DNA from 3 places in the Alteromonas sp. MmMcT2-2 genome. Region 3 is predicted to be linked to each of the others. Evidence: predicted binding sites of a transcription regulator. Region 3 holds the regulator's gene; each other region holds the start of a gene.
The links. Region 3 encodes MetJ, which represses methionine synthesis genes. Its sites were predicted from a motif close to TAGACGTCTAGACGTCTA; they were not measured.

Region 1 (3,288 bases), on a different contig from region 3:
TTAAGTAGCTTTATCTAAGTTGTCTTACCACAGTGATTTTGCCTGAGTCATCTTTATCTAGCCCAACAAACCTTTTTTAACAGCCGTGGTAGTATAAGCTAACTCGATTGTAAGACAGGAGAACTCCTCTACCATGTCCCCCTCATCTTCAGGAAGCGGTACTTCTAGATCGTTGACGTCTAACAAGGTTAATTCAACGGAAACGGCTTCAGCACCAGCTTTAGCAATGAAACCAACGCAGATTGCGCCGTCGCAATCCATACAAACAAGCGTTTCTAAAGAAGACATGCAGGCCCGCGCTCAGCTTAGAAAAAAGCTTCGCGAGGCACGCCGAGGGTTAACTAACCAGCAACATACGGACGCCGCTAAGCGCATTGCTTCACGACTACGTACACTGCCCTTTCTTGATAACAGCACGACCATAGCCGGATATTTGGTTAACGATGGCGAGGTCAATTTAACCTATTTTATCGAGTCTATTTGGCAGTCTTCACATGATAAAAAATTCGCTCTACCTGTATTACACCCCGTATGTAAAGGACATTTGTTATTTTTGTCTTATACCCAGCACTCTCAATTGGTGAAGAATAAGTACAACATTGAAGAGCCAGTATTGTCGTGTGAAAACGTAGTTCCCGTTAGGCAGTGCGACGTTATTCTTATGCCGCTTGTAGGGTTTGATGTAAACGGCAATCGCCTGGGTATGGGGGGCGGCTACTACGACCGAACTTTGAGTTTTACCCAACGCGCGCCAGATTCACATTCATTTTCGGTTAGCAAAACGCCCAAGTTAGTGGGTATTGCCCACGACATTCAAGAAGTAGATGCTCTGCCCGTTGCACCATGGGATGTCCCCCTTGATGCCATCGTGACGCCCTCGCGCACACTGCAATTCACTAAGCCGTGATAGTCATTATAACAAATTGAACATACGAACTTGTGGGTTCACGTGCGCTTATAAGTTACACTTGCGAACACAATAAGTCGGAGAATGACCATGGATCAGAACGCAAAAAAACAAGCCGTAGCCAAAGCAGCCATCGAATATGTTGAAGCAGACAGCATTGTCGGTGTGGGTACAGGTTCTACCGTAAATTTCTTTATTGAAGAACTCGGTAAAATTAAGCACAAAATTGAAGGTGCAGTATCAAGTTCAGAAGCCTCTACCGAGCGTTTAAAAGCCTTAGGCATTGAGGTATTCGAGTTAAACGAAGTCAGCAATCTATCGGTTTATATCGACGGTGCCGATGAAGTGACCGAACACAAGCATATGATTAAAGGCGGAGGCGCAGCACTCACTCGCGAGAAAATTGTAGCCGGTGCGGCGACCACGTTTGTGTGTATTGTTGATGAAAGCAAGCGCGTTCCTGTGTTGGGCTCGTTCCCCCTTCCCGTTGAAGTTATTCCCATGGCTCGTTCTTTCGTAGCACGAGAGCTAGTAAAGCTTGGTGGAGATCCTGAATATAGACAAGGTGTTGTCACCGATAACGGCAACGTTATTTTAGATGTTCACAACCTTGAGATTCTGAATCCTCGTGAGCTAGAACAAAAAATAAATAATATTCCTGGCGTGGTAACGAACGGCATTTTCGCACTACGAGGCGCGGACATAGTGCTAAGTGCTACAGATAGTGGTGTTGAAACCTTTAAGTGATAACTGAGTAAGACGTATAGTGCGGTGAAAAGCTATACAAAATACTACTTTCAACTTAACGCGTTTTCTGTTAGTTTCCGTTTAGACGTCTAGATGTCCTTAAAAGAAGTTCACTAAGCGTCTCAACTTTTACGTTAGTTAAGGCCAATTCCTTAATAACGAAAGCAATCAACGTGATTATAAAAGCTTGGTAGCAATAACGCCCAAGCAAGGCTTTCAGAGCTGCAAAGCGATGTCGTTGCAGCGCAGGTTAAACACAGCTTTGTGTTTCATACTGGCAGGTTTCTGAGAGTCTTGGATTGGCGGTGCAAGCAAACCAAAATTACATCAGTGAGAGATAGCGAGTTCATGAGCAAAGTTTCATTAGAGAAGGATAAGATCCGAATTTTGTTGTTGGAAGGTGTTCACCAAAGTGCTTTGGAGACACTAAAAAGCAATGGGTATAGCAACATTGAATTTCTCAAGACCTCTCTTCCTGAAGACGAGTTAATTGAGAAAATTAAAGACGCCCACTTTGTTGGTATTCGCTCGCGCACTCAAATTACAGAGAAGGTAGTTGAAGCAGCACAAAAGCTTGTGGCTATCGGTTGTTTCTGTATTGGCACCAACCAAGTTGATCTTAAAGCCACCCAACGCCGCGGCATTCCCGTGTTTAACGCGCCATTTTCCAACACTCGTTCGGTTGCAGAACTTGTACTTGGCCAAATTATCCTTTTGCTTCGCCAGGTGCCGAGTAAAAATGCCAAGGCTCACCGCGGTGAGTGGGAAAAAACGGCAGTCGGCTCATATGAAGCCCGTGGTAAGACACTTGGTATCATTGGGTATGGTCATATAGGCACACAACTGAGTATTCTTGCTGAACACCTAGGTATGCGCGTTCAGTTTTTCGATATCGAAGACAAGCTTGTGCTAGGTAATTCTGCCCAAGTAAAATCGCTTGAAAAGCTGCTTAATACCTCTGACGTTGTTTCACTTCACGTTCCTGAAACACCACAAACTCAAGATATGATTGGTGAAAAAGAACTGTCTCAAATGAAGAAAGGCAGCATTTTGATTAACGCGTCTCGCGGTACTGTGGTAGATATCGATGCGCTTGCGAAGGCATTGGAAAGCGGCCAACTAAACGGCGCTGCTATTGATGTATTCCCGGTTGAGCCTAAATCTAATACTGAAGAATTCGAGTCGCCGCTTCGCGCGTTCGATAATGTCATTCTGACCCCGCATGTGGGCGGCAGCACGCAAGAAGCGCAAGAAAATATTGGTATTGAAGTGGCGGGTAAACTCGCGAAGTACAGCGATAACGGTTCAACGCTGTCAGCCGTTAACTTCCCTGAAGTGTCACTGCCAGAACATACTGGTCGTTCACGCCTACTTCACGTACACAAAAACCAGCCAGGTATTCTTACTCAGATTAACCAAGCGTTTGCAGAAAAAGGCATCAACATCGAAGCCCAGTACCTACAAACTAACGCAGAAATTGGTTATGTAGTAGTTGATGTTAAAGAAGACCGTGGTTATGAAGCACTTGCGGAGCTTCAGCAAATTGATGGCACAATTAAGACACGTATTCTCCACTAAGAAGAGTTGTTTTAAGACTAAATAAAAACGCTGCACAATGTGCAGCGTTTTTTTAT
Region 2 (3,288 bases), on a different contig from region 3:
GGATCCACCAAATTGAGAAGATTGGCCCTTTATTTGGAAAACCTGATTGGTTTATGGGTGTAATGTTGCACAGAGAGTCTAAACTAAGTGTTGTTGACTCTGCAAAATGGGTAATGCCAGAAAAATATGACGAAAACCTCGCACAATCGCTTAACTACCGATATCTTATAATGTTAGGGGAAAGTGCGTGGGGTCTGGCTAGTGAAAAGCTAGTCAATACGGTCAATTTGACTACCGATGATGTTAAATGGCGCGAGTCCACAGGTAAGCGTCCCTGGTTAGCAGGGATGGTTAAAGAAAAAATGTGCGCGTTAATTGACGTTGAAGAATTAATATCTATGCTTAACAAAGGCTTAGGCAGTAACGACCAGACGCCATAGTATTGGGAGCCAGGTTCATGAGCGACGAAAGAATAAATAATAACGCCACCGACAGCAACGACGAAGTCCTTCAATGGGTAACGTATCGCTTAGGTGAAGAAACTTACGGTATCAACGTGATGCAAGTTCAAGAGGTCTTGCGTTATACCGAAATAGCCCCTGTACCCGGTGCACCTGACTATGTACTTGGTATTATCAATCTGCGTGGTAACGTAGTAACGGTTATTGATACACGTGCTCGTTTCGGATTACCGCCAACAGAAATTACTGACAATACCCGTATCGTTATTATTGAGTCTGACGAGCAGGTGGTTGGTATTCTGGTGGATAGTGTCGCTGAGGTGGTTTACTTGAAATCTTCAGAGATTGACAGTGCCCCTAACGTAGGTACTGAAGAGAGTGCTAAGTTTATCCAAGGTGTAAGTAATCGCGACGGCGAACTGCTTATTCTTGTAGATCTTAATAAATTGTTAAGCGACGAAGAGTGGGATGAGCTTAGCAACATCTAAATAAATGAATAGGCGGTATTGATTATAATATTGCCTACATTTCCCCAAGGGTTATGTCCATGGATTGGCAGCTTGCTGCACCTACCTTATTAGAACTCATACTGTGTATTCTTGTAGTTATACTCATCGCCGCGATGGGTGTGCTGTATTCACACATTAAGCAGTTGCGTTCTGCATTAAGCGAAAGCGAACATGCTAACGCAGAGGCTATTGCCCGCACTGAAGCCCTTGCTAAAAATGCAAATAATCAACAAACTGAGGCGCAAGCACGCACCTTGGTGATCACTCGACACCTTCAAGAGTTAGACGAAAAGCAAACTGATATTGAAAACCAGCTTCGAGAACTCAAGCTTCAAGATCCTTCCCTACGCCTATATCAGCGTGCGGCGGACTTAGTCAAGCAAGGCGCTAGCATTGATGAAATTATTGAAGCCTGCGACATTCCTCGTGCCGAAGCTGAGATGTTGGTAATGGTGCATAAACAAAATAATTAGTATTTTTGAGCACCAGAGAAAAATAACGTTTAGACGTCTAGACGTAAAGATGTTGACATATCGCCAGTTATAGACACAATACAGATATTGTAATTTATCACTGGAGCCCTCTATGCCAATTCGTATTCCTGAGCAGTTACCCGCGCAGAATGTACTACTAGGTGAAAATATTTTTACCATGGACATGGACAGGGCTGCCAATCAGGATATTCGTCCTCTTGAAGTCGGTATTCTTAATTTAATGCCGAACAAGATAGAAACAGAGGTACAGTTACTTCGTCTATTATCGAACACGCCACTGCAAATAAACGTGGATTTAATTCGAATTGATAATCAAGCGCCGAAGAATACCCCCCAATCGCACATGGATGCTTTCTATCACGACTTTTCAGCGGTAGCGAATAAGAAATACGATGGCCTCATTGTCACCGGTGCGCCTCTCGCGCTTATCGATTACGAGGAAGTAAAGTACTGGGAAACCATGACCACCATATTGGAGTGGGCGCAGCGTCACGTGAACTCAACCCTTTACTTGTGTTGGGCTGCCCACGCCGCCATGTATCACTTTTACGGCATTACACGAGAGCTTAGAGACGAAAAGTTTTCAGGTGTCTTTAAACACAAAGTGAATGACCCGAATAATGAGCTATTAAGGGGCTTTGATCCTTCTTTTTACGCACCACATTCCCGTTATGGGCATATTAACACCTCGTTGTATAACAGCGTCGATGGACTTAGTGTTGTTGCAGAGTCTGACGATGTAGGCGCTTATATTGTGGCGTCAGAAGATAAGCGCATGGTATTTGTAACGGGTCACCCGGAATACGATCCAGATACACTTAAAGATGAGTATTTTCGAGATATTGCCGCGGGACAAACGCCAGTAATTCCAAAAAACTATTTTGAAGGGGATGATCCAGCCAAGTCTCCTATTGTACAGTGGCGCTCACACGGTAGCCTATTGTTTACAAACTGGCTGAATTATTATGTCTATCAGACCACGCCTTACGATTTAAGTCAGCTTGCTGAAAAGTCACAGCCAAAGAGGTAGCACGTGAGCCAAAGACCAAATTCTAGCGCGCAAGCAACGCTTACAGAAGCCGCTAAAAAGCGCATCCTTATATTAGATGGCGCCATGGGCACCATGATCCAGCGCCATAAGTTAGAAGAAGAAGATTATCGCGGAACACAGTTTGCCGACTGGCACTGCGATGTTAAGGGTAACAACGATTTGCTGGTTCTTACCCAGCCCGATATCATCTATCAAATTCACTGTGATTACTTTGAAGCTGGCGCGGACATTATTGAAACGAATACGTTTAATGCTACGACTATCGCTATGGCCGATTACGATATGCAGGCTCAATCCCGTGATATTAATTTAGCTGCAGCTAAATTGGCGCGTAAAGCTGCCGATGAGTTCACAGCAAAGACACCAGACAAACCCCGTTTCGTGGCAGGTGTACTTGGCCCAACAAATCGCACTGCTTCAATTTCGCCTGACGTTAACGACCCAGGCAAACGCAATGTTACTTTTGACGAACTCGTGGAAGCGTATAGCGAGTCTACCGAAGCGCTCATTGAAGGCGGTGCAGATTTAATCATGCTCGAAACCATCTTCGATACACTTAATGCGAAAGCGGCAGCCTATGCGGTAGAGTCGGTTTTTGAAAAGCTGGGTATATTGCTGCCCGTTATGGTGTCTGGCACGATTACCGATGCCTCAGGGCGCACGCTGTCTGGTCAAACCGCGGAAGCGTTTTATTATTCCATGCGACACATCAGTCCATTCTCATTCGGCTTAAACTGTGCTCTTGGACCAGACTTACTGCGCCAATACGTAGATGAAGTTGCTACTGTTAGTGAGTGCTTAATTTCAGCGCACCCTAACGCTGGTTTACCCAA
Region 3 (3,288 bases):
AAGACTTATGGCGCTTTTGGGTACATAAACCAGAGGCTTGTATCCATTAAGGTATGTGAACAAAATCAGTAAAGGTTAACGCCTAGTCTGCTTTTCCACATGCCACCTTGGGGCCTATTGATGATTGCTGTAAAACAAAGATCAACAAGCCCTAGTGCTAACAACTATTTATAATCACTTTTGTCATTACTTGGTTGTAACGCGCTTACGTTTATCTACCTATAACTATAACGACAATAAAATAGCTACAGAGCGTGAACGAAAACACCGATGAACCCTACATCTAAGGATACCTTTTTACATGTCAGATTTTAGACAACGCGCACTCGACTATCACGCCAAACCCACACCCGGAAAAATCCGCGTAGAGTTATCTAAGCCAGCAGATAGCGTCGATGACCTTGCTCTTGCCTACAGCCCAGGCGTTGCCGAGCCGGTCAGAGAAATTGCTGAAGATGCAGATAACGCCTATAAGTACACGGGTAAAGGAAACCTGGTTGCCGTTATCAGTAACGGAACCGCGATTTTAGGGTTGGGTAACCTAGGCCCACTGGCATCGAAACCTGTTATGGAAGGTAAAGCCCTTCTGTTTAAACGCTTTGCTGGCCTGGATGCCATTGACATTGAAGTGAAGCATCGTACAACCGAAGAGTTCATTAATACAGTAGCGAATATCGCTGACACATTTGGCGGCATTAACTTAGAAGACATTAAAGCGCCTGAATGCTTTGAGATTGAACAAGAGCTAATTAAGCGCTGTAAAATTCCGGTATTTCATGATGATCAGCACGGTACCGCTATTGTTACTGCAGCGGGCATGCTTAATGCTCTGGAAATTCAGGGTAAAAGCATAGAGAGCGCTAAAATTGTGTGTATGGGTGCCGGTGCAGCAGCGGTCGCTTGTATGGAACTGCTTATAAAGTGTGGTGCCCAGCGTGAGCGTATTTATATGCTAGACAGAAAAGGCGTTATCCATACTCGTCGCGAAGACTTAACTGAGCACAAAAAGCTATTTGCTAACAATACTGACAAGCGTACGCTTGAAGATGTAATGGAAGGCGCGGATATTTTTGTTGGTGTGTCAGGACCGGATGTTTTACCACCAGAAACACTGGCCTTGATGGCTGAAAACCCAATTGTATTTGCATGTTCTAACCCAGACCCTGAGATAAAGCCTGAACTTGCTCACGAAGTACGTAAAGATCTTATTATGGCTACCGGACGCTCGGACTACCCTAACCAGGTTAACAACGTACTGTGTTTCCCGTTTATTTTCCGTGGAGCACTAGATGTTCGTGCAACGGCCATTAACGATGAAATGAAAGTAGCGGCAGTAGAAGCCCTTCGTGCTATCACGAAGGAGCCTGTACCAGAAGAAGTACTAGCTGCCAGTAAGAGTACTAGTCTGACATTTGGTAAGGAGTACATTATTCCTAAACCTATGGACCCGCGTTTATGCGAGCGTATTGCTACCGCCGTATCTAAGGCTGCGATTGAATCTGGCGTTGCACGCGTGCCTGAAAGCCCAGAAGAATAAAATTCTGGCGCATAAAGCAAAAAAATGGAGGGGCTAGTGCCCAACCTTTATTTGCTAAAAGGTGCGCTTAGAGAATACAAGTACATAAAAAACGGCGCCGTGTTGTAGGTTATCAACTAGCAATAACTTACAACAAAGCGCCGTTTCTCTTTAATACCAAATATCAGTCGTCTTCCGACACATCGTTTTCGAAGCTTGGATCAATACCCATTTCTTCCATAATACGTCTTACTTCAGCCGGTACGCGATTAGGATTGTCTTTGCGCAGGTCATCATCGTTAGGCAATGGTTGACCGGTAAACGCATGCAAAAATGCTTCGCACAACAGTTCTGAATTAGTGGCGTGACGCAGATTATTGATTTGGCGGCGAGTACGCTCATCAGTAAGCGCCTTAAGCACATTAATAGGTATAGAGACAGTGACTTTCTTTACCTGTTCGCTCTTCTTGCCATGCTCTGCGTAGGGGTGAATATATTTACCGTTCCATTCTGCCATTGTACTAACTCGGTCTACTCTTTTTTATGTTATGAAGAGAAATTCTAAACAAGTTCACGAAAAGGTCAATTGAGCAGTGTAAACCTCTTGACGTCTAGACATATATTCTTTAATTTAGACGTCTAAACGTCTATAAGAATACATTTTTGAGAGAAAAAGCCATGGTTTCTTACGCACAAGGTATCGATGCATTAAACCAGTCCCTGTCGGAACTGCGTGATATTGATGTATCTTTTGAATTCTTTCCGCCTAAAACGGAAGCCATGGAACAGACCCTGTGGAAGTCAGTTGAACGTCTCGCGCCACTAAAGCCAAGCTACATGTCGGTAACCTACGGCGCGAATAGCGGTGAGCGTGACAGAACCCACGACGTTGTAAAACGCATTCAGCAGCAAACCGGTGTCGCGGCGGTTCCTCACTTGACCTGTGTTGATGCTAGCCGAGATGAACTTAAACAAATTGCTAAAGACTACTGGGATTCAGGCATTCGCCGTATTGTTGCGCTTCGTGGCGATTTACCGCCAGGAGTAGAAAAGACAGAGATGTATGCCTCTGATCTTGTTGCCTTGCTAAAAGACGTTGCCGATTTTGATATTTCTGTTGCTGCCTATCCAGAGAAGCACCCTGAAGCACCAAATGCGCAGTTTGATTTACTAAACCTTAAGCGCAAAGCAGAAGCAGGTGCCACAGAAGCGATAACCCAGTTCTTTTTCGATACGAGTGTGTACCTTCGATTTAGAGACCGTGCAGCCGCAGCGGGTGTCGACTTAGATATCGTTCCGGGTATTTTGCCGGTAACCAACTACCAAACACTGGTGAAATTTGCGGGGTTCACAAATGTTCATGTGCCGGGATGGTTGCACAAGATGTTTGACGGCCTTGATGCCGACGACCAAGCTACCCGTAATCTTATAGGCGCTAACATTGCTATGGACCAAGTTAAAGTACTCGCTAAAGAAGGGGTAAAACACTTCCATTTCTATACTTTGAACCGTAGTGAATTGAGCTACGCCATCTGCCACATGCTCGGCGTGCGTTCAGGCGCTTAATAAATAACGACAATCAGGACCGTGCTTACGTTGTTTAATGAAGTACTCCACAAAAGGCGCAGTCAATGCGCCTTTGTTGTATAAAGCCTGCATTAAACTTTGCCACCAAGGCCGCCCGCAGTTACCATCTGATATAACATGTAATGAACTATCGATGCTTTATAACAGTACGCATAGATAAAACCGCGCTGTTTACCATTTACACG

Region 1: the regulator MetJ is predicted to act here: its motif matches at 1,729-1,746, upstream of serA (phosphoglycerate dehydrogenase).
Region 2: the regulator MetJ is predicted to act here: its motif matches at 1,414-1,431, upstream of metA (homoserine O-succinyltransferase).

Annotation. Positions count from the first base shown of each region.
Region 1 covers NZ_JAKRFA010000003.1:100,483-103,770, reverse strand. The annotation lists gene MHM99_RS03525 (5-formyltetrahydrofolate cyclo-ligase) at 134-907, shown strand; gene rpiA (ribose-5-phosphate isomerase RpiA) at 998-1,654, shown strand; gene serA (phosphoglycerate dehydrogenase) at 2,003-3,232, shown strand.
Region 2 covers NZ_JAKRFA010000007.1:93,948-97,235, reverse strand. The annotation lists gene MHM99_RS06400 (chemotaxis protein CheW) at 1-380, shown strand, start outside; gene MHM99_RS06395 (chemotaxis protein CheW) at 398-889, shown strand; gene MHM99_RS06390 (DUF2802 domain-containing protein) at 949-1,383, shown strand; gene metA (homoserine O-succinyltransferase) at 1,496-2,434, shown strand; gene MHM99_RS06380 (homocysteine S-methyltransferase family protein) at 2,438-3,288, shown strand, end outside.
Region 3 covers NZ_JAKRFA010000015.1:90,455-93,742, forward strand. The annotation lists gene MHM99_RS10880 (malic enzyme-like NAD(P)-binding protein) at 302-1,537, shown strand; gene metJ (met regulon transcriptional regulator MetJ) at 1,701-2,033, opposite strand; gene metF (methylenetetrahydrofolate reductase) at 2,195-3,082, shown strand.